DNA from 3 places in the Ignatzschineria sp. PL_is040 genome. Region 2 is predicted to be linked to each of the others. Evidence: riboswitches for the same ligand, from Rfam matches in the RefSeq annotation. Region 2 holds a riboswitch; each other region holds the start of a gene.
What was found. Region 2 has a riboswitch for thiamine pyrophosphate ahead of thiC (phosphomethylpyrimidine synthase ThiC). Riboswitches for the same ligand answer to the same signal wherever they lie in the genome.
Positions count from the first base shown of each region.

Region 1: another riboswitch for thiamine pyrophosphate. It lies ahead of AC0SAP_RS05070 (thiamine phosphate synthase); the one in region 2 lies ahead of thiC (phosphomethylpyrimidine synthase ThiC).
Region 3: another riboswitch for thiamine pyrophosphate. It lies ahead of thiB (thiamine ABC transporter substrate binding subunit); the one in region 2 lies ahead of thiC (phosphomethylpyrimidine synthase ThiC).

Region 1 is NZ_JBVPGU010000002.1:320,956-328,738, reverse strand. Features, by position in the region: gene AC0SAP_RS05100 (NAD-dependent succinate-semialdehyde dehydrogenase) at 1-149, opposite strand, end outside; gene AC0SAP_RS05095 (hypothetical protein) at 440-1,375, shown strand; gene ispB (octaprenyl diphosphate synthase) at 1,637-2,611, shown strand; gene AC0SAP_RS05085 (sodium-potassium/proton antiporter ChaA) at 2,774-3,898, shown strand; gene AC0SAP_RS05080 (AEC family transporter) at 4,422-5,339, opposite strand; gene AC0SAP_RS05075 (extracellular solute-binding protein) at 5,351-6,448, opposite strand; TPP riboswitch at 6,596-6,704, shown strand; gene AC0SAP_RS05070 (thiamine phosphate synthase) at 6,748-7,398, shown strand; gene thiS (sulfur carrier protein ThiS) at 7,502-7,708, shown strand; gene AC0SAP_RS05060 (thiazole synthase) at 7,710-7,783, shown strand, end outside.
Region 2 is NZ_JBVPGU010000011.1:27,864-35,646, reverse strand. Features, by position in the region: gene brnQ (branched-chain amino acid transport system II carrier protein) at 1-867, shown strand, start outside; gene thiC (phosphomethylpyrimidine synthase ThiC) at 1,403-3,190, opposite strand; TPP riboswitch at 3,397-3,510, opposite strand; gene AC0SAP_RS09705 (RidA family protein) at 3,920-4,390, shown strand; gene AC0SAP_RS09700 (VOC family protein) at 4,828-5,436, shown strand; gene AC0SAP_RS09695 (hypothetical protein) at 5,469-5,762, shown strand; gene AC0SAP_RS09690 (monooxygenase) at 5,903-6,214, opposite strand; gene AC0SAP_RS09685 (FAD-binding and (Fe-S)-binding domain-containing protein) at 6,365-7,783, opposite strand, start outside.
Region 3 is NZ_JBVPGU010000003.1:212,538-220,320, forward strand. Features, by position in the region: gene rpsB (30S ribosomal protein S2) at 1-681, opposite strand, end outside; gene hemE (uroporphyrinogen decarboxylase) at 1,094-2,161, shown strand; gene AC0SAP_RS06065 (NUDIX domain-containing protein) at 2,172-2,624, shown strand; gene AC0SAP_RS06070 (response regulator) at 2,939-3,349, shown strand; gene thiQ (thiamine ABC transporter ATP-binding protein ThiQ) at 3,459-4,130, opposite strand; gene thiP (thiamine/thiamine pyrophosphate ABC transporter permease ThiP) at 4,298-5,890, opposite strand; gene thiB (thiamine ABC transporter substrate binding subunit) at 5,960-7,015, opposite strand; TPP riboswitch at 7,063-7,186, opposite strand; gene AC0SAP_RS06090 (hypothetical protein) at 7,631-7,783, opposite strand.

The DNA.
Region 1 (7,783 bases), on a different contig from region 2:
GCTCGCTCATAAGCACTACTTTTAGTAAATGTTTTAAACGCTTCATATCCCGCTTTGAGTTTAGTCTCGATACTCTCAGGGCTATCGATGGTTACTTTTGCTAAAGTTTCTCCCGTAGCGGGGTTTGTGACTATTAATTGTTCGCTCATAACGTCTCCTATCTGTGTGATTAGTTATCGTGTATCTCCATTATTTATCTATATTTTGACAATATCTATTAATTTACCTATTAAATTTCTATATAAGTTTTACGCTATCTATTTGGACCGAGTATTACTAACGTTAGTGGCAATATTAAATATGAGTGAGAGGACCTGGAAACTTTATTGTGACGATCTTAGAAAAATTGATCTTGAATATCTGATCTTTAAGACAATTTTAAGCTAATATGGTGCCATTATAATTGATAATGTTAAGCAAAAGAGGAGTCATATTAGCGATGAATCGACACTGGAATAAGATTGCTTTATTAGTCGGCAGTTCACTTTTACTAGCGGCCTGTCAGCCTGCGGGACCTGATCTTGCTGATCTTCAGGCGCTTCGTGATCCATCTTCCGGAATTGAGATTACAAGTAGTCATATTAAAACCGTCTCTCCGATAGATGAGCATCGAGCGCTCTATGATATTAATGGCACCTTTAAATATCGTGATGGTCGCTATCAGTTTTTGACCACCTTTGGCAATATTAAGATCTACACGCCTTTAAATGGGGAAGAGAATAATCAGTTTGATGCCGTTGTTGTTGCCCAAGAGGGAGATGATCAAAAATGGCTGATTGAGATGGAGACATTACCTCGTTTTACCGGAGAGGAGACGGCGCAAACGCTCTCTCATCGAGCGCTCTTTGCCAATAGTGTTGAGCATCTTCCCGGCATCTATACTCATCAAGATGGTACGCTTTTTGCCCTCAATGATAAGACGCTCGATAAGCGCATTAAGAACTTAATGAATGAGTATGAGGCGCAATTGCAGAAGAATTTAGAGCTCGATAAAGATCTCAAAGCAGTCGATGAGGCGCTTGCGCTCCACTATCGAAAGCAGGAAGAGGCGAGTCGAAAATATTTAAAAGAGCAGTTAAAAGAACCCTTAAAAGCAGTCGATAATGGGGACGATCTATTGCAAAATCATGTTGAACAACAGCTAGCAACCGATGAAAAATATCAGCACCTTTTACAAGAGCGTGAAGGGTATCGTTTAGCGCTGCAAGATCTCCAACAATCGATGCCGGAGCTTTGGCGCGTTGATCAATGTTATGAGAGTGATTACCGCTTTCATGGACGTATGTGTCATCAGCTGATGAGTATTAATCGTGATTATCTACCAAAGATCCGCTTTCAGTATCGTCCTGATGCATCTCTTTATACGGCTCAGTAATATTAGGAAAATTGAGAACTTAAGGTGATTATGTCATAACTTCTTAGCAACTTTGATCGGGAGAGATTACCTTTGTCGCTAATAACCCTTATAATGGGGTATTAAGCATGATCTTTGAAGGAATCTCCCCTTCTTTGGGGATATTTTTGTAGAGATTCGCCCGAAAGATCCAAGGAAGATCGGAAGAAGATCAAGGTAGAAGTAATTTATCCTGTAAAATGGATACTATTTATTTTATTTAATCATTAAGGTAGCAAAGCAATGTCAATAGAAGCTGTTCAAGCGCTTGCAAAGAAAGATTTCAATGCTGTTAACGAGAAGATATTAACGGCACTCCATTCAGATGTCGTCCTGATCAATCAAGTCGGACAATATATTGTCTCATCTGGCGGCAAACGTTTACGGCCCTTGATTACGCTTCTTGCTGCGCGTGCTGCAGGGTATGAGGGAGAAGGGCATATCACGGCGGCTGCCTTGATTGAGTTTATTCATACGGCAACGCTTCTTCATGATGATGTCGTTGATCACTCCGATATGCGTCGTGGTCGAGAGACCGCCAATGAGTTGTGGGGAAATGAGGCCGCGGTCCTTGTGGGCGACTTTATCTATACTCGCTCTTTCCAGATGATGGTCAGTCTCGATTCGATGCCTATTATGCGGATTCTCTCTGATGCGACAAATGTGATTGCAGAAGGGGAGGTGATGCAGTTGATGAATATTGGTGATCCCGATACCACCGAAGAGAATTATATGAATGTCATCTACTCTAAGACGGCGCGTCTTTTTGAAGCTGCCGGGGCAGTTGCCGGAATCCTAACGCGAGAAGCGGGAGGCGATGATTTTGAAAAAGAGCTGGCAACTTACGGCATGTATCTAGGGACAGCGTTTCAATTGATTGATGATATCTTAGACTACACCGCAACGGCCGCAGAGATGGGTAAAAATACCGGGGATGATCTTGCAGAAGGAAAACCGACGCTCCCCTTGATCTATGCGATGCGTGCAGGGACGGAAGAAGAAGCAGCCTTAATTCAAGATGCACTTGTCAATGCCGATATCTCAAAATTAGATGCTATTTTAGCGGTGATTGAGAAGACAAAATCGCTCGATTACACACATCAAGTAGCAGTTGCGCAAGCAAAGCTTGCGATTGAAGCATTGAGCCGTCTACCAGAATCTCCTTATAAAGAAGCGCTGAAAACATTGGCAAATTATGCTGTAGAGCGAAAATTTTAGAGAGCAGCTTTATCAAGAGTGATCGAAGTTGAAGAAAGGATGGCAACATCCTTTTTTTATTGCCTTTAATTTATACTCTCGATTTTTTTAACGTCTTAATTTATAAAGTGAGATAATAGAACAATAGGCTATATCGACAACAGTTAGCAAGAGGAGTTGCAGATGAGTGAAGTAGTGAGTGAAAAGAGAGGAACGCGGCATAAGGAGTATGCGCTCCTATTGGCAATTACTGTAATTGCATTTGATCTCTTTTTTGGAAGTACGAAATCGACCCTTTTTTTGATCTTAATTAATCTCATCTCATTAGTGGCTATTCTCTATAGTGCCTTTAGTGTGGTGCGTCATGCAGATATCTTTGCCCATCGCTTAGGAGAGCCTTATGGTTCGTTGATCTTGAGTCTTTCAGTTGTGATCTTAGAGGTGAGCTTAATTACGGCGGTGATGTCATCAAGTCCTGGTGTTGGGGAGAATGGGGTCGATCCTTATGCCACACTGATGCGAGATACGCTCTATTCATTAATTATGTTAGTAATTAGTGGTTTTGTGGGGATTTCGCTACTTTTAGGGGGGCGAAAGTTTAAGACACAACATGTCAATTTAGGTGGGGTGACGCAATATACAACAGCGATTATTCCACTTGTTCTAGTGGTTTTGATTCTACCAAGCTTTATGCCGGGTGGAGCCTTTAGCAAAGGACAATTAATTGTTGTAGCATTTCTTTCAGCTGTTCTTTACGCTGTTTTCCTTGTGATTCAGACAAGAACGCATCAGAATCTCTTTATCTATGATCATGAAGATCAGGATGAGAATCATGAAGGGATTCCCTCTCCACATTCCAATCTTTGGCATGGTATCTGGTTGGTGATTCATCTGATCTCGGTGGTTGCAATTACTAAGGTGGATTCAGCTCCTTTAGAATCTCTTCTCGATAATCTCAATGCACCGAAAACTTTAACAGGGTTGATTGTGGCGATTTTGATCTTTGCGCCGGAAGGATTAGGTGCGATGCGAGCAGTCTTGAATAATAAGTTACAACGCGCAGTTAATATGTATTTCGGTTCTGTTTTAGCAACAATCTCTCTAACCGTTCCTGCGGTGGTTATTATCTCTCTCTTAACAGGGCATCAGATTGTTTTAGGTCTGCCCATTACCGATGTTGTTCTGTTAGCAGGATTATTTGTACTCTGCCAGGCAACATTTGATAGTGGCCGAACCAATAAGGTGGATGGTGTTGCTCATCTTGTCATTTTTGGCGCATTTTTAATGTTGCTATTAGGCGGTGAATAGAGAACAATGTTCAAATCGATCTTGCTCTATAGAGTAGAGAGTTAGGAATATGGAAAGGCATCATCATTGATGGTGCTTTTTTGCTATCTGAAGTAAGAAGATTTGAGTGCTGCCGGAGAGAACGATCATGTTCTTTTAACAATCGTATGCCGGCATGTTGGTATTTTCAATACTAGAAAAAAGTATTTATGCTAATACCGCGACGATAACGCTGGTCGCTTCTGCACATTAGTGTAAGGTTTCAACTGTTGCAGCCATATCTGTGTCCAGATATTCTGTAATGGCTTACTGGTATCAACCATATCGAGTGTGGTTGTTTCTTCTTGATGTTATGCTACTAGACTGCAAAATCACAGTATCACCTTTTAGGCTTTATTAGAGATATTTTAATTCAATAGTATGATTTAACAGGTGTTTTGTAACTTTTGCTGCTGTGTTGATCACACTTTTATTGATAGGGAGAAGATACTTTCTAAAATAGCATTATCGAGTGATGGATAGTAATATTTTTTGTATCTTAATATTAGGACACTACACTCATAATCAGTGGGATTGTGATGATGGAGAGCAGGGTGCTCCAGGTGATTATCGAGGCCATAGCATCGGAGTCACCTCCCATCTGCCTTGAGAGGATATAGGCATTGCCGGCAGAGGGCATCGTGGCAAAGAGTAGTGCAATGCCGGCAGTGACTCCTTCAACCCCCAATATCTTTAAGAGAAAAATAGTGATGGCCGGCATTAAAAGTAGTTTGAGAGCAATTGCAAATGTGATCGCTTTCATCTTGCCGGCATCCATCATAATAATTAGCCCCGCACCGACGGACATCAGGCTCAAAGGAGTTGCGCTATTGCCAAGATAGAGCATCCATTGTTTAAATGGACCACTTAACTCGATCTGCAGAAGATTGGCGGCAATTCCGATCAGAACTCCGATAATGAGCGGGTTTTTAAGAAGGGCGAGCAATATTCCCCCAAGACTCTTTTTCCCACTCTGATTGCTCCCATAGAGGTTGAGAACAGAGATACAGAGAATATTGATGGTGATAATCATATAGGCCATAAAAACACCGGCAATAATAATGCCGGGACTGCCAAAAAGCGATTGTGATAGCGCTAAAAAGACATAGGAGTTATAACGTGTTCCGCCTTGAAAAATGGAGGTAAAGAGTCGATTTTCGATCTTAAAAAAGTGTTTGATCGGAAAGAGTAAGAGGGCGATAAGAAGCGTTGCAAAAAAAGTAGCTAACAGCGCCTCTATCAACCCCGGTTCTGAGAAGTTTGCTTTTGAGATCTCTAAAATCAGTAAGATGGGGAAGAAGAGGTAGTAGACCAAGGCTTCAATCCCCTTCCAGAGATCATGGCTCGGGAGGAATCGTTTTGCGATAAATCCTGTCATTACAAGTCCAAAGATAGGAATGACCGATAAGAGCGTTGCAAACATCCGATTTTTTCCTATTGACCACTCTTCATCTTAATCCACATACGCGTGAGTGCTTTCTGTTGGCGAAGATCATAGGGGCGCTTAATATGAACATTTTTTAAAGATTCTTCCGAGGGGAAGATGATCGGATTATTGCGTAGTTCCGGCTCAATATACTCAAATGCGGCCTCATTTGCGGTGGGGAACATAATCTTGTTTGCAGCGCGCGCACTATTTTTAGCATCTAACATAAAATTGATAAATTGATACGCTTCATCCACATTTTTCGCATCTTTGAGAATCACCATCTCATCAAACCAGACAATGGTTCCCTCTTTGGGGAGGATATATTGGATATCATTCTCTCTTCCCATCTCTTCTGCGGCATTTTTAGCAATAAAGAAATCACCAGACCAACCTACCGCAAGACAGGCATCGCCATTGGCAATCGCACTAATATATTCTGATGAGTGAAATTTTTTTACATAGGGACGAATGCTCTCTAATGTTGCTTGCACCTGTTCGATATCTTTTTTATCGGTCGACTCTGGGTCGATTCCAAGATACATATTGATCAGTGGCGTTGTCTCAATTGGGCTATCGAGTACATAGATACCACACTCAGCCATTTTTGAGGCATATTGTGGATCGAGCAGTAACGCATAAGAATCGAGTGGTGCATCGGGTGCAAGTTCTTTGATCTTTGCTGCATCAAAGCCTATTCCGGTAGTTCCCCAAAAATAGGGAATGGCGTAATCATTGATATTTTCAAAAGATGAGAGACTCTCAAGTGCAAAAGGCCAAATATTTTTATAATTGGGAATCTTCTCCTTATCGAGTTTTAGCAGTTGATCTGCTTCCATCAGATAGGTGACGGCAAAATCAGAAGGGACAACAATATCATATCCAGAATTGCCAGTGAGCGTTTTAGCGAGTAGCGTCTGATTGCTATCTAGAGCATCCGCAATCACTTTAATGCCAGTTTGTGCCGTAAATTCATCGATCAGCTCTTGATCGATATAGGAGACCCAGTTATAGATCTTTAACTCTTTAGTGGGCTCTTTAGCCATTGAGAACTGTGTCAATCCGCAGAGAGCGGTGAGAGTGATTAAGCGAAAAATAGCGCGCATTGAGATCTTCTCCTCATAGAAAGATATCGAATTCTGATTTTTAGCATAAAAGGGGAGAAGATGATAGCCCTAAAAAAAAGAGATTTGCTCAAAGGGGTGAGATCTTCTATACTCAAAATCGACTGAAAAAACATTAAAAAATGATTGTTATTCCCCTAGAGGTGCTGTTGAAAACAGCTGAGATTGAAGTAGAACTTCGGGACTCTTATCACCTGATCTAGTTAATACTAGCGGAGGAAAGTGGCGAATACACTGCGCTCGTGGCTGTGTGTGCCGACTCTCTGCAATGGAGAAAATAGATGACATTATTACACGCCGTAACGAGAGATATCCCCACCATTTCAGATGAAAATTTAGTGGCAATGATCGAAGCGATTACCCCTTATGTGGATTATATTCAGCTTCGAGAAAAGTCACGTTCTTCCAAAAGTTTAGGTCTTTTAATAGAGCGAATTTTAGCGCGTGGAATTCCCCTTGAAAAATTGATTGTGAATGATCGGGCGGATATTGCCCAAGTTTTTGGTATTTCTCGCACCCATCTGACAGAGCAGAGCCTCTCTATTGCGCGAATGCAAGATGCTTTTCCGGAGATGAAGTTTGGCCGCTCTTTTCATACGGTCACTGCTGTTGAACGGGAGCTCTCCCGTTATGATTATGGCTATTTAGGCCATATTTTTCGTACCAGTGAAAAACATTATCCGGCTTTAGGTATCGAGCCTTTAATCTCCGCATTTAAGACGATTAATCGTGAAGATGGAGAGTCACGGGGAAAATTGATTGCGATTGGCGGGATCGATGTCGATACATTACCGAAGATACGGGACTATATCGATGGCGTTGCTGTGATGTCGGCGCTCTTTCCTGTGGCAAATCATCTTTTCGATATTGAGCGAGGACGATTGAAGGCAAAAGCATTGAGAGAGATCTTAGAGCAGAGATCGGGGCAGTAGGGAGAGATCATAAAGATAGCAGAAATGGTATCGATAGGGATCTTTATCTAAAGATCAGTTAGCAGGCCAATGAGAGGGAGATCAATGATAGGGAGATCACTATATGAAGATTATGATTAATGGTGAAAAGGTTAAGATCGCGGCAGATATTGATAATATCGCCAAGCTGATTGAACACCTTGATCTAAAGAATCGAAGGTTCTTTATTGTTGAGAAGAATCGTGAAGTTGTAAAAAAGGAAGATTACGCAACAACAGCAGTTGTTGCTGGTGATCAATTTGAAATTGTACATTTCGTAGGCGGCGGCTAGGATGACACTTAAAATAGGAAAATTTGAATTTAACTCCCGACTCTTTTTAGGAACAGGGAAATATCGCACATTTGA
Region 2 (7,783 bases):
CTCCTCTTTCTTGCGTTCTTAATTATTAGCGCCTTTATTAAACCGATGGGGGAGATCGAACCATTAGCCATTCAGCCGGCATATCAAGGAAGTCCTTTCTTTAAAGGATTTACTGAAGGTTATAACACCATGGATGTCTTAGCTTCTCTCGCTTTTGGGATTATTGTGGTTAATGCAATCAAAAGTTTTGGGGTGACAAATACGACCGATATTGCCAAAGATACCTTTAAGTCGGGCATTATCAGCTTAATTTTAATGAGTGTAATCTATGGTTGCCTTGCTTATATCGGCGCGATGAGTCTCAATGCTTATCCGCTCTCTGAAAATGGTGGCATCGCCCTCGCACAGATCGCAACTTACTACTTTGGTGCCTATGGCTCGATTCTTTTAGCGATCATCATTACCGTTGCTTGCCTCAAAACTGCAATCGGCCTGATCTGCGCCTGTGCGGAGATGTTTAATCAGCTCTTTCCTAAGATCTCTTATCGCACCTTTGTTCATCTCTTTAGCTTGATTAGTATGCTGATTGCAAATGTGGGACTAACCGCTATTATCAGCATCTCTATTCCGGTATTGATGTTCCTCTATCCATTAGCGATCACCTTGGTCTTTTTAGCTTTTGCCTCACCCCTTTTCCATCACAAGAAGATTGTCTATCAATTTACAATCGGTTTTACCTTTGTAATTGCGGTGGTTGAAGGATTAAAAGCATCCTCTGAAGTGATTAGCCAAAACCCGATCATTTTTAGCATTACCTCATTTTTCGATAACTTACTCCCACTTTCCGATGTCAATATGGGCTGGATTCTCCCTGCAATTGCCGGCTTCGTGATTGGGTGGGGAGTGAGTTTAAAACAGAAAAACTAAAGAGAGTAACAACCCAAATGTAGATCACTACGATATTCATTCTACCAAAGACCTTTCTACGCTTTTAGAAGGGTCTTTTTTTGCTACTTTTTTTAGGTAATGTTTTATATGATTATTACAACACTCAATCGTAGCTAAGAGTTTCATCGATCCCTAGTTCCTTAACCAATTAGGAATATCGGTGTATGCACAACTCACTCAACCGATACCTTATCACGCAATCCTTTAAAATATTTTTTAATGATTCAGGGAGCGAGATCTTCATTGTGCTCATATTACCTCCTCCTATTTGACGATAATTGCCAATGATTAAGTGCAAATGATTGAGTGTAAATGATTTTAAATTTCAATCTATTTAGAGAATAGATAAATTGATAAATTGATATTCATACTGACTTAGAGATCCTACCTACTACTTACTATAAAGCAGACTAATGCTCTTCTACAAAAAACTCCCCTGCCGACTCGGCAAGAGAGTTTTCTAAAAATATTGCTTAATACAGCAACTATCTCAACAAATTATTCCCAAGAGTAATTAACTATAAATCTGCTGCCCTTGCTCTTTAAACTCTTCCGATTTCTGCTTCATACCTTCAATCACAACACGTACTTCTTCCGGTGCTTCGGCAAGGTTTTTCGCTTGTGCTTCACGGCGAATATCTTGGGAGATACGCATTGAGCAGAATTTAGGGCCACACATTGAGCAAAAATGTGCGACTTTCGCTGCCTCTTGTGGGAGGGTCTCATCATGATATTCACGCGCAAGCTCTGGATCTAAACCGAGATTGAATTGATCTTCCCAGCGGAATTCAAAACGTGCTTTTGAGAGCGCATCATCTCGTTTTTGTGCATTTGGATGCCCTTTCGCTAAGTCAGCCGCATGCGCTGCTAATTTATAGGTGACAACGCCGGCACGCACATCTTCACGGTTAGGGAGTCCTAAGTGCTCTTTCGGTGTCACATAGCAGAGCATTGCTGTGCCATACCAAGCGATCTGCGCCGCACCAATTGCAGAGGTGATATGATCATATCCCGGAGCAATATCAGTTGTTAATGGACCTAAGGTATAGAAAGGTGCATCGTGACAATACTTCTCCTGCATCTCCATATTTTCTTTGATCTTATTCATCGGCACATGTCCTGGGCCTTCGATCATCGTCTGTACATCGTGCTTCCAGGCAATCTCTGTCAATTCACCAAGCGTTTTAAGCTCTGCAAATTGCGCTTCATCATTAGCATCTGCAATCGATCCTGGACGCAGGCCATCACCGAGCGAGAAAGAGATATCATACTGCTTCATAATTTGGCAGATCTCTTCAAAGTTCTCATAGATAAAGTTCTCTTTATGGTGTGCTAAACACCATTGTGCCATGATCGATCCGCCACGAGAGACAATACCGGTCACACGATTGGCTGTCATTGGAATATAACGGAGCAGAACGCCGGCATGAATCGTAAAGTAATCGACCCCCTGCTCTGCTTGTTCGATCAACGTATCGCGGAAAACCTCCCAGTTGAGATCTTCAGCAATACCATTCACTTTTTCGAGTGCTTGATAGATCGGCACTGTTCCGATCGGTACTGCGGAGTTACGGATAATCCACTCACGCGTTTTATGGATATCCTTTCCTGTTGAGAGATCCATGACGTTATCAGCGCCCCAACGGGTTGCCCAAGTCATCTTCTCCACTTCCTCTTCGATATTAGAAGTGATCGCTGAGTTACCGATATTGGCATTGATCTTCACATGGAAATTTTTACCAATAATCATCGGTTCGGCTTCGGGATGATTGATATTTGAGGGAATAATCGCCCGTCCTGCAGCGACTTCATCACGTACAAACTCCGGCGTCATCCCTTCGCGAATAGCGATAAACTCCATCTCCGGCGTAATGATCCCTTTACGCGCATAGTGCATCTGTGTCACATTCATGCCAGGTTTTGCACGCAGAGGTTTACGCTTTAACCCTGGGAATACGCCCTCATTGATACGTGGATCATCTTCACGCTTGTAGCCATCATCACGCGCACTCTTTACTCGGCCATCATACTCCTCCACATCGCCGCGCTCTATCACCCAATCTCTTTTGAGTGCCGGCAGCCCTTTTGTGAGATCCACTTGATAATTCTCATCAGTATAAGGACCACTGGTATCGTAGACGCGAAATGGTTCATTCTTCTCGATCACTTCCCCTTTCGGGCCAAGCGTATCGCTCAATTCAATCTCACGAAATGGCACTAAAATATCGGGTCGACTGCCTTCAACATAGACTTTGCGACTCTTGGGAAACTGCTTCATTAACGTGATTGATTGTTGTGGCATAAAAAACCTCTCCTTTATTATCCTAAAAATAAAAGACGAGATTCTGGCATAGGCGTAAATTGGTACAAAAAAACCTGAGCTTCAACGATCATATCGCGAAAAACTCAGGCCTAATCGACACAGTAGATACCTATTCTTCTTTAGCAACAAGCTGATTGATCCTTGATGACCCAATCATCTGCCTATCTCTAACGCTTTACAGATCTACTATAGATTGTTTACTTCCCTACGCTGGTACTAGCCAGATCAGGTCCTGAGGGTTTAAGCATAAGTTCATGCTAATCTCAGCCCAACTTCATTGGGCACCCCTAGCGAAATCATCTGCTCCTTTTATAGAGCAAACCATTACAGTTATAGCTTGTCTCCTCTTTAAAAGCAAATGAAGCGAAAGAAAGAAAAAAGAGTGACCTGAGAGATTCTTTCCCTGCCGGGATCGCTTTTGAGCTTCGGCAGTAACTGCTAAAAATCTATACGCTTTTCGAAGATTTGCTTTTACTCACCGCTATTTACCCCTATAATGCACCGTTCTTGCCGATCGATTTATCTCTCTTTCCAATACTCATAAGAGAGGGGTTGCTATCACTTCTTTGCATCTTTGCAGATAAATGAGAGCATCGAACGGTACCCTTAAATCGTTATCATCAATAGTCGCTTCAAAAGAGCGATCTTTTATCAACTTCTTAACAAGAGGTGATAAGATGAATAACATCGATAAAAAAGGAAATAGGAATGAAAAAACTAACAGCAATCCTGCTTGCAGCAGGGATAACAATGGGTGGCGCAATGGCAGATGATATCGTAAGAACAGCAGCTCCTGGTGGGTTCCCCATCTCAACTGTCGTTGAAGTCCCAAGTGATGTGACGACTTACTACCTCAGCGGTGCAGTTCCACCAAAATTGGAAGATGGCACTTTTGCTCGTACAACAGAAGAGCAGACTGTTGGTATTCTCAACTCCATCAAAAAGACCTTAGAAGAGCAAGGTTTAACGATGGGCGATATTGTTAAAATGCAAGTCTACTTAGTTGCTGATCCTGATCTTGGTAAAATGGATTTTGCCGGCTTTATGAAAGGTTACTCACAATTCTTCGGTGAAGGCGCTGAGACAAAAGTTCCAGCTCGTTCAGCATTTGAAGTCAAAGGTTTAGCATTCCCAGAATGGTTAATCGAAATTGAAGTAATTGCTGCGAAGAAGAAGTAGTCATCAGCGATAATGATTACAACTCACGTTGAACCTGCATCAAAAATGATACAACCCGAAGAAGATTCCTTCGAAAACGGTTCAACTAGCAAAACAAATTAAAGTTTTTTACCTACAAAACAGCAGAAAGTATAACTTTCACGCTAAAAAGTATAATAAAACTGACACAACTCCCAAGCGTTATCCACGTTTGGGAGTTTTTTATTTTAAGCTTGAGATCATTGATAGAATCAAGCTTTTAACAAAAAGAGCATGCGATATTCCATACATAACATTGCCTCTTTATTACTCGATTGATCGCTCATTGTTTGCAGAGTAAGAAAAGATCGTGCTATCTCTATTTGAAGTTTCAAAAATACTCACTGTCTTACCCTGAGTGATCTCAGGAGACAAAAAATTACAACAAGAGATAACAATAAAAAATCAAAGGGAAAGAGATGGAACATTCAAACAGTAGACAATCGCTTAATAAAAGGGTTCAAAAGCGATTATTGCCGGCGATGGCATTATCCCTATCATTAATAACGGGAGGAGAGATGGTGATGGCAGAAAAAGCACAACTTCAGGTGAATGATCAAGTAGAGAGCCAAAAAGCGCAACGGCTTGCGGCAACAGAGAGCGGTTCTCCTTGGCTCGCCTCTAGATTATTAGTTCCCCATTTAACCGTTATTGATGTAGTAGAGAGTAAACGTTTCTATCAAGAGGCTTTCGGTTTTGAATTACGCTTTGAGGATAGGCCGGGTGCCGAGAGTCAGCATGTGGAGATGAATTATTTAGGTGAGCTGATCTTAATGTTTGTTCCGCAAGATGTTCGTGGTTCCGATACTCGTGCGCCGATCGATTTTATGCCACAACAACAATTGACAAGCTATTTCTATTTCTATGTTGATGATGTTGATCAGACTTTCCGCAATGCATTAGAAGCCGGCGGAACAGCTATTACAGAACCTTACGACTCTGCATGGGGAGATCGCTTTGCCATCATCTCCGATCCTAATGGTTACCATTGGGGTTTGGCTAAGAGTCCAAAGTTGAGTTTTGATTAACGATAAAATCATTATCTGCCGGCGCGCGGTTTGTGGAAAAACGCGATAGTAAGATCCGGCAGTATTCAGCTTCTGTTGTTGAATTGATTCAACCAATAGGAGAGCCTGTTGAGTGGCGAGAGCCGACCATTTCGCTCTTTTCACCAGTGCATGCCCGCAAGTTGGCATCATTGATGCCGGGAAAATTATCACTTTTGAGATATAATTGCCGGCGATTTAATGACCGCCGATTGAGATTGCCTCTTGCCGGCGCGCGATTTGTAGAAGAATGCGATAGTAAGATCCGGCACCGTTCAGCTCTTTTTGTATCAATCAATAATTCTTAAGAAAATTTATGGAGGCGCGGGAGCAACCATCTCGCTATTTTTACCGGTGCATGCCCGTAATTAAAATCAACAAAAAAGAGTGAAGCTGATCGATCATCCTATCGATAAGGTTCACTCTTTCTTCTCTATTGAGATGGAGTCTACTTAGAGGCCACCGTAAATTGATTAATGGCACTTAAAGGCTCATTGACGGAGAAATATTTCACGCTAATATTTTTTGCGCCCATCGCTTCAACACGCGCACAATGCATTGCCACATAATTCTCGGCACTTTCGCGATCTTTAAAGAGATAGATACCGCCACTCTCCGCCGTTTCACTATTTTCAATCCAGATTTTGGAGAGAAATCCCGGCTCTTCATTGATGCTTGCCGCTAAAGATTGCGCCCCTTCGGTTAATGCTTCCCCCATCATCTCGATGGGGAAGTCGAAATTCATCTGTACTAATATCATTATGACTCTTTCCTTCTATTTAAATTCTTAAATCGCGGATCATACCGATCACGCTATCGATCAAATCGATAACTGAAGTAGAGCGATAGAGAACTTGGCTGAAGCGATCTGACTTCTCTATCTACTACAATCTACTACCTAATAGAGACATTATAACGCACACTCATCGAGGAGCGCTTCAATACTCTTAAATTGCAATCCGGTATGAGTCGTTAAACCGAGCTGACATGTTTTACTCATCGATGCACCGAGCTCATAATCCTGTTTCACCGTTGCTGGCAGACGTTGAAGACTATTTTGATTGATCTCCGGCACGGTAAAACCCTTCATACCGCCAAAACCACAACACTCGATATTGGTGGAGACCACTTCTCGCGCACATTTTTGCGCTAACTTAAAGAGCATCTCACCACCACCATCTTTTGCCACAGAACAGGGTGTATGAAGGAGCAGTTTGTCGATCTTCGGCTTCATCGTCAATTTCGGGGCGACCTCTTTTAACAGAAACTCTACAGAGTGATAGAGAATCAAGCGCTCATCGAGCAGCCCCCGTTTTTGTAGATCATGTACCTGCAGAGCACACGGCGCATTATCCACATAGATGGGAATCTCCCCATAGCGAGAGGCTTTAAGAAGAACCTCATTGAGGTGACGCGCCATCTTATCTGCTTCTAAGGGGGCTTTTGCCGAAACAAATGGCTGTCCACAACAGATGCCGGAGATCTTATCGGGGAAGAATGGGGTAAAACCTGCTTTATGGAGCAGACTGATCACATGATCAAAGGTATTTTCCGGCGCACCACCCTTCTCTCGCTTTAGCTCCTGCATATTACGATTGACACAGGTGGTGAAGTAGACAACAGAGTTCTCAATCTTACTCGGCACCGGTAATGCCGGTAAGCTTGAGGAGACCTCCGGCATCGCCTTTGGAACGACCGGAATTCCCTTAAAGATCTTATGAGCCGCCTGCGTTAAATTGTGCGTACGATCGATCCCGATTTTATGCGCTATATTGACCGTAAAACGCATCCGCTTCTCAGCTAAAGCAAAGTGATTGCCGGCAATACGAAGCAGCGCACGGCTATTAACAGGGCGAATCGATTTGATAAATTTCCCGGTATCGATCCCTAATGGGCAACGAAGCGCACACATTCCCGTCTCGGCACAAGTATCGATGCCGGCATATTGAAAGGCGCGATTCATCTTTGCAAAGAGCTTACCGCTCTCCCCTGTCCTTGGCAATGCCTGCATATTACGGTAAGCGACAATACGCTGTCTCGGTGTTAATGAGAGACCATCGGAAGGGCATGCCGGCTCACAAAAACCACATTCAACACAATCATGAATCAACTTATCCGCCACCGGAATCTGCTTAAGAGAGGTGATATGGAGCTTCTTATTATCGGTAATAATGACATCAGGATTGAAGATCTTATCGGGATCGAAGAGCGCTTTAATATCGCGCATCACCTGATAGATCTCATCGCCCCACTCTGCTTCAACGAAGGGAGCGATATTACGTCCAGTGCCATGCTCCCCCTTTAATGAACCATTATATTTAACGGCGAC
Region 3 (7,783 bases), on a different contig from region 2:
TGAACCACGGCCTTCAATTACCGCGTCCGCTGCTGCTGTTGCATAGAGTTGAATTGCACGAATAGCATCATCGTTACCAGGAATAACGTAATCGATATTCTCTGGTGAGCTGTTTGTATCTACAACACCGATTACCGGAATACCCATTTTTTTCGCTTCAGCTACCGCGTTGCTCTCATAGCCAACATCAATAATGAAGATCGCATCCGGAATATTAGGCATATCTTTAATACCGCCAAGGCTTTTTTCGAGCTTCGCAACTTCACGCTCTAATAAAATACCTTCTTTTTTCGTCAAGCGCTCGATAGAACCATCTTCTTGCATCTCTTCGATTTCACGAAGACGGCGAATTGAGTTACGAACAGTTTTGAAGTTAGTCAGCATACCACCTAACCAGCGATGGTTAACGTAAGGCATACCTGCACGTTTCGCTTGCTCTGTGATAATGTCAGATGCTGCGCGTTTTGTACCCACAAAAAGGATACGACCATTTTGTGAAGCTACTTTAGAGATAAAGTTCATCGCATCATTAAACATTGGAAGCGTCTCTTCTAAGTTAATGATATGAATTTTAGAACGTGATCCAAAGATGTAAGGCTTCATTTTTGGGTTCCAGAAACGAGTTTGGTGACCAAAGTGAACGCCCGCTTCGAGCATATCGCGCATTGAAACTTGTGACATATATAATTTCCTTTGTAAATTTAGGGTTAAGCCTCCAGATTTTCCTAAGACGTAACTCTAGATAGTTCTTGGGCACCTCTCTACACGCTTTTTTGAAGAAGAAGTGATATTGAGAAGTTAAGAGCTACAGAGCACCCCCGTCTAGGAGTTTTCATCTGTGAGTAGTTTAAGTTAAATTTTACCGGAATAGCCCTTCCGTTTATGGGTCATAAAAAGGGTTAATCCAGCCTTCTTTGCCCTTGTTACCCCTCTCAATGAGTGGCTCAATGAGTAGAAAGTAATCAAAATAGCAAGCCCCGTATTATAGTCCAAAAAAGCCTTATAAGCTAGCGATTTAAAATAATAAAGAGAGAGGGGAAAGGGGGAATATGGTATAATCGTGCCGATATAAATTGAGTGTTAGGACAGAACAATGACTTATAAAAATGATCGTTTTATTCGTGCCCTTTTAAAAGAGAAAGTAGATAGAACTCCTGTCTGGATGATGCGTCAAGCAGGGCGTTATCTACCAGAGTATCGCCGAGTGCGTGCAGAAGCGGGTGATTTTATGGCGCTCTGCCGTAATGCCGATCTCGCCTGTGAAGTAACATTACAGCCAATCGATCGTTTCGGTTTTGATGCTGCGATTCTCTTCTCTGACATCTTAACAATCCCAGATGCAATGGGCTTAGGTTTAAGCTTTGTTCCTGGGAAAGGTCCTGTATTTGAAACGCCGATTACCGATCCTGCACAAGTTGCAAAACTCCCAGTGGTTGATGTGGAAGATTCACTAGGCTATGTGATGAATGCGGTATCAACCATTCGTAAAGCATTGAAGAATGAAGTGCCACTAATCGGTTTTACCGGAAGCCCTTGGACACTTGCCACCTATATGATTGAAGGGGGCGGTAGTAAAGATTTTGGTAAGGTGCGCGGTTTTATGTATGAGCATCCAAGAGAGATGCATCAACTGCTCGATAAGCTCTCCGATATCGTGATCGACTATCTCAACGCCCAGATTAAAAATGGTGCAGCGGCAGTTCAGATCTTTGATACTTGGGGCGGCATCTTATCGAAAGAGCATTACCAAGAGTTCTCACTCCGTTATATGGAGAAGATCCTTGCCGGCCTTATCACGGAGTATGATGGTCAGAAGATCCCTTCAATCGTCTTTACGAAAAATGGGGGCATGTGGCTTAAAGAGCAAGCGGCTATTGGTGCTAATGGCTTAGGTTTAGATTGGATGACCGATATTGCTGAAGCGAAAGCTTTAGTAGGTAAGCAGGTTGTGCTTCAAGGGAATATGGATCCGGGTGTTCTCTACTCAACGCCTGAAATCGTGCGTGAAAATGTGAAGAAGGTACTTGCCGGCTTTGGTAAAGTGGCTGCAGATGAAGGCCATATCTTTAACTTAGGGCATGGGATTCATCCGGGAATCGATCCTGAGAATGTTAAAGCCATGGTTGACGCTGTTCGTGAGTTTAGCCCCGAGTATCACTAAAGGCTAATAGATGAAACAGAGTCCTCCTGAGATTTTATCTTGTGGAGCGGTCATTGTACGATGGGATAGACGGGAGTTTCGTTATCTTCTGCTCCGAGCTTATAACTTTTGGGACTTTCCCAAAGGGCAGGTCGAAGCAGGAGAGACCCCTTTAGAGACAGCATTACGGGAAGTGCGAGAGGAGACAACCATTCGGGATCTCACCTTTCCATGGGGATATGACTATTTTGAGACAGATCCCTACTTTCGCGGTAAGAAGGTGGCACGATACTATGTTGCCGAGACAAAGCGTCGCGGCATTCGTCTACCGATCAATCCAGAACTAGGAAGACCTGAGCATAGCGAATGGGCTTGGGTCACCCGAGCTGAAGCGCTACGGCGAGTGACGCCAAGAGTTCAAGAAGTGATTCTTTGGTCAGATACCTTTCTAGCTTATGATCGTCGAGTATCCGGAAACCGTTAGCGAGATATGCGCATCAATGAGATGACCTCAATGATATGAGTCCAATGAGATTATCTCAATGCGATGAATGAATAGTGCCGAAGCATACTTGCTCGGCACTCTTTCGTTCTAGAGATTATTTTAGCGCTGTAATGAAAAGATCAAGTAAACGCGTTAAGTAAATAAGTCAAGCAAACAAATCAAGTTGATCGATCAAGTTGATGGATCAAGTCGGTGGAAAGAGAGAAAGATCAAGCGATACGGGAGTGATGAGAGAGATCACTCAAGGTTGGGTAACAAATGTTAAATCGTGGTCAAAAGGAGCGTCAATGTTAATGTTAGAGAGAATTCTATTAGTCACGGAAGATGCTTCACTTCAGGAGAAGTTTCGGGGGCTCTTTAACGCGGAGCAGTGTCAATATTGCTTTCATTATGCGGAGGCGGCAAGGCTCTTAAATGCCGGCTATACGCCCGATCTGATTATTGTCGATCTGATCCTTCCTGTTATCACCGGTGTTGAGACTTTAGATCTCTTACAAAAGCAGTTAGCGCCGAAAGAGGTTCCCGGCATTATTGTGACGCAAAATGATCGTTTAGTGCTGCACTCTCTTCCTCGCCCGCCGGCACTTTTGGGCATTATTAGTAAAAAGGCAGATCCTTTAATCCTCTTTGAACGCATCAAAAAGTTGTGGGAAGAGTATCAGGTCCCCTTGATTGATGGTGAAATGATACCGGCAGAGATTTAAGATATCTCATATAAGTCGGCAGAGTGCCATCAATAAGTATCATCAATAAGTGCCATCAATTTTGATGGCATTTTTTTGGGCACTTTTTTAACATTTTTTAATGAGGGAGTTATCTCTCCTCGCTTGAGATTCCCAATAGTAGCGCAGCAGGATCTTCCCCGCTCAGGAGCTTTTCAGTGGCGCCATCATAAGCGATTCTCCCTTGATCGATCACTAACGTTCGAGGCGCAATTTGATGCGCATCTTCAATATTGTGGGAGACCATCAGCAGGGTGATATCACGCGCACGGCAACGCTCTTCGAGTAAGAGAAGCATCTCATGACGCAGGGCCGGATCGAGGGCAGAGAAGGGTTCATCGAGTAGCAGAATCGGTTGCTCGCGTATAAAGCAACGTGCAAGGGCGACTCTCTGTCGTTGTCCGCCGGAGAGTTGTCCTGGCAAGCGATCGAGAAACTCTGTAAGCCCCACCTGCTCTGCAATGGCTGCAACAGTTTTCTGCTCCTCTGCTTTTAGGCGCAGTGTCGGTGCGATCCCTAAGCCGATATTTTGCCGAACGCTCAGATGGCTAAAGAGATTATTCTCCTGAAAGAGCATCGATACAGGGCGTTTTGCTGGCGGCAGCGTTGTAAAGTCGCTGCCATTGAGGAGAATCTCGCCTGTTTCTGGATATTGAAAGCCACTAATAAGGTTGAGAAGGGTACTCTTCCCGGCACCACTTGGGCCCATAATGGCGACTCTCTCCCCGCGCTCGATGGTGCAATCAAATTGCATTAATTGCATTAATCGGGGAGCTGCCTCTCTGTCGGTTTTGCTCTTTAGGTTCTCTTGATGAACCCTTTTCCCCACTTTTTTGTCGGCTTTTTTATCAGCTTTTCTATCCGCTTTCTCCTCCGCTTTCGAGCGCTCTAAATGGTAGCGAATATTCTTCAGTTCGATCATTCTGTTTGTCATTTTTCTTCTCCGATAGCGCGTCCTGAAATCTTCTCTAAAAATGTGAAGAGCATCAAGCAGAGAAGGAGTAGTAGCATCGCCGTCACAGCGCCATCATTGGTGCGATAGGCGCCTAATTGCTGATAGAGATAGTAGGGAAGGGTGCGGAAATCCTCATTTCCAAAGAGCGCCACGACACCAAAATCACCAATGGAGATGACAGAGGCAAATGCCAGCGCTTGGGCGATCGGCTTTTTGAGTGCGCGAAGTTCGATAATTCTTAATCGGCGCCAGCCGCTAATGGCTAATGAGTGGCAGAGTGGATTGTAACGCTCTGCTAGATCGCGCATCGGGTTTTCAAGCACCTTAAGGGCATAGGGAATCGCTAAGAGGGCATTGGTCAAAATCACTAATGCATAGGGCGATTGGGGAATACCGATCGTCTCATTAAAAAGGATAAAAAATCCTGTCGCCAATACAATTCCCGGCATCGCTAAAATTAAGAGGCCACTCAACTCCATCGTTTGCCCCCATTTAACGGCTCGGCGGAGACGCAATTCTCGGCTACTCCAGAGCAGCATCATGGTGAGTGTCACCGCTAATAGGCCCGCACATATGGCGATAAAGAGTGAGGTGAAGGTGGCTTGCCAGAGGGCCGATTGTTGTAATACCTCCCACACACGGCGATTGAGTCCATCAATAATGATCGCAATCAATGGTGGCAGGAGCAGGAGCAGGGCGATCATAATCACCACAAAATCTCGTACTTGGCGAAAGCGATTATCTGCCGGATCAAACCAGGATCGGCGCGTTGTCGTCCCTACGGCAAAGGCACTATTGAGGCGTTGACTCACTAACATCAAGCCGATACAGAAAAAGAGCTGAATCAGCGCTAAAATAGCGGCTCTTCCGGGATCAAAGTCGTAACTTAAAGCTTGGTAGATCGCAAGTTCTATCGTCGTTGCGCGCGGTCCGCCCCCTAATGCAAGGACGGTGGCAAAGCTTGAAAAGCAGAGCATAAAGATGAGCGCTGCGGTCGGAAGAAGTTGCCGGCGAAGATAGGACCACTCCATAATGCGAAATTGTTGCCACTCATTGAGCCCCAATTGTGCGGCGATCTGCCGCTGTTCTACCGAGATGCCTTCTAAAGCTTGTAGCAACATGCGCGTTGCTAAGGGGAGATTGAAGAAGACATGTGCAAGTAGAATCCCCTGTAGACCATAAGGGGAGAAGTGATACTCCAGCCCAAAGAGTTGGAGAAGCGTTGCGAGCCAGCCACTTTTGCCATAGATCGAGAGAATACCAAAAACCGCCACTAAAACCGGAAGGACTAAGGTCATTGCTGAGAGGCGAAGGAGCAGTGTGCGCCCGACAAATCGGCGACGATAGAGCGCTCGAGCTAGCAAAATCGCCGGGCCGACCGATAGCAGTGCCGACAGTAGCGCCTGATAGAAGGTAAAGCCGATAACATGCCACAGGTAGCGATCCCCAAAAATCTCCGCAAGAGAGATTGAAGGGGAGAAGCACCAGAGCGCCCCAAAGGCAAGAAGCGCCACAGTCACGAGGATCGTTGAGGCGATCAAGCCGGGGATCAATTGCCGATTAATCATAGAGAGGGATCATAGAGAGGGATCATAAAAGTCATTACGAATAGTCATCACGGATAGTCATTACAACTTCTATCGACTTACGGCAAATTGCCAGACTTTTATCCAATTTTGGCGTTCTTTCGCCACCTCTTCTGCACTAAAGAGTAGCGCTTTTGCCGGCAATGGTAATGCTTTATAGACCGGCGGTAAGGGGATATCGATCACAGGATACATCCAGTTGGTGGTCGGTAATGTCTCCTGAAATTCCGGCGTTAACATAAATTGGAGAAATTGATCGGCAAGTTCCGGATGGGGGCTTGCTTTCAATTTTGCTGCCACCTCTATCTGTAGATAGTGTCCTTCATCAAAGAGTGCCGCTGCGTAGTTATCATCATTATCATAGAGCATCTGATAGCCCGGCGATGCGGTATAGCTTAAGACAAAGTCGCTCTCACCTTTCAGGAAGAGCCCATATGATTCGCTCCAACCTTTAGTGACAGTGACGGTCTTTTTCGCCATCTTTTCCCATGCCGATTCTGTTGCTTGACCGTAGATCTTCTCCATCCAGAGAAGAAGGCCTAATCCCGGCGTGCTAGTACGGGGATCTTGGTAGATGATGCTCCACTTGTTTTCAGGATCTAGGAGCTCATCCATACTTGTTGGGGGATTGTCGATCTTGCGTTTATCGTAGATAAAGGCAAAGTAGCCATAATCGTAGGGAATAAAGGTTTTATACTCCCATTCGATCGGTAATTTCAACATCGATTGATCGATATTCGCCGGCGTAAAGAGATCGGTCTCTTCTGCGGCGGCAATCAAGTTATTATCGAGTCCGAGGATCAGATCCGCTTTACTCTTTTTCCCCTCCATACGCAGACGATTGAGAAGTGAAACCCCATCGCCTAGTGAGACTAGTTTCAACTCACAATCGCACGTTTTTTCAAAGCGCTCTTTAATTAGCGGCCCAGGGCCCCATTCGGCGACGAAGGAATCGTAGGTATAGACGGTTAATGTCGGTTTTTCCGCAAAAGCCAGCGTCGTTAAGCTCGACAATAATAGCGATGCCACCAACAAAGTTCGGCGAAGCGGTTTACGAAAAGCGTGGGAAAGACGTTGAAGGGGGGAAGAAAGGGTTCGATTTATCATAACGGCTCCTGTGTAAGTGTGTCACAGGATTTGAGGAAGAGCCCGCAGGCATCTCGATTCTCAAATCCCTCCGCCGGTATTGTCCGGATCAGGTTCGACGGGTAAAATCTCAGCTATTACTTGTCGATTTGATTCGATCGACCTAAAGTAACAGCACCCCGTTGAGATAGAGCTATTGTAGAAGCTTTGGTAAGAACTGTAAACAGAACAAGATATTAAGTAAAAGCCCATGCGGGCACCTTTTCGAGGTTCGGCATCTTTGCTGTCCATTGCCGGCGCGTAACTTCTGGAAGAATGCGATAGTAAGATCCTGCAACCGTTCAGCTTCTTTTGTCTCAATGAATCATTTTGATGATTCTTAAGAGAGTTTGTTGAGCGGCGGGAGCTAACCATTTTGTTCTTTTAACCGGTGCATGCCCGCAGTCTGGCATCTTTGATGCCTATTTGCCGGCGCGTAACTTCTGGAAGAATGCGATAGTGAGGGCCGGCAACCATTTAGCTTCTTTTGTCTCAATGAATCATTTTGATGATTCTTAAGAGAGTTTGTTGAGCGGCGGGAGCCTACCATTTCATTCTTTTAACCGGTGCATGCCCGGAGTCTGGCATCTTTGATACCTATTTGCCGGCGCGTAACTTCTGGAAGAATGCGATAGTAAGGACCGGCACTGCATCAGCCCTTTTTATTTCAGTATAACTAATCGTTAAGGTAACGATACTTGCCGGCATGAGATCTGTGAAAGCGTGCAGAGGTGATTTCCGGCAACTCAT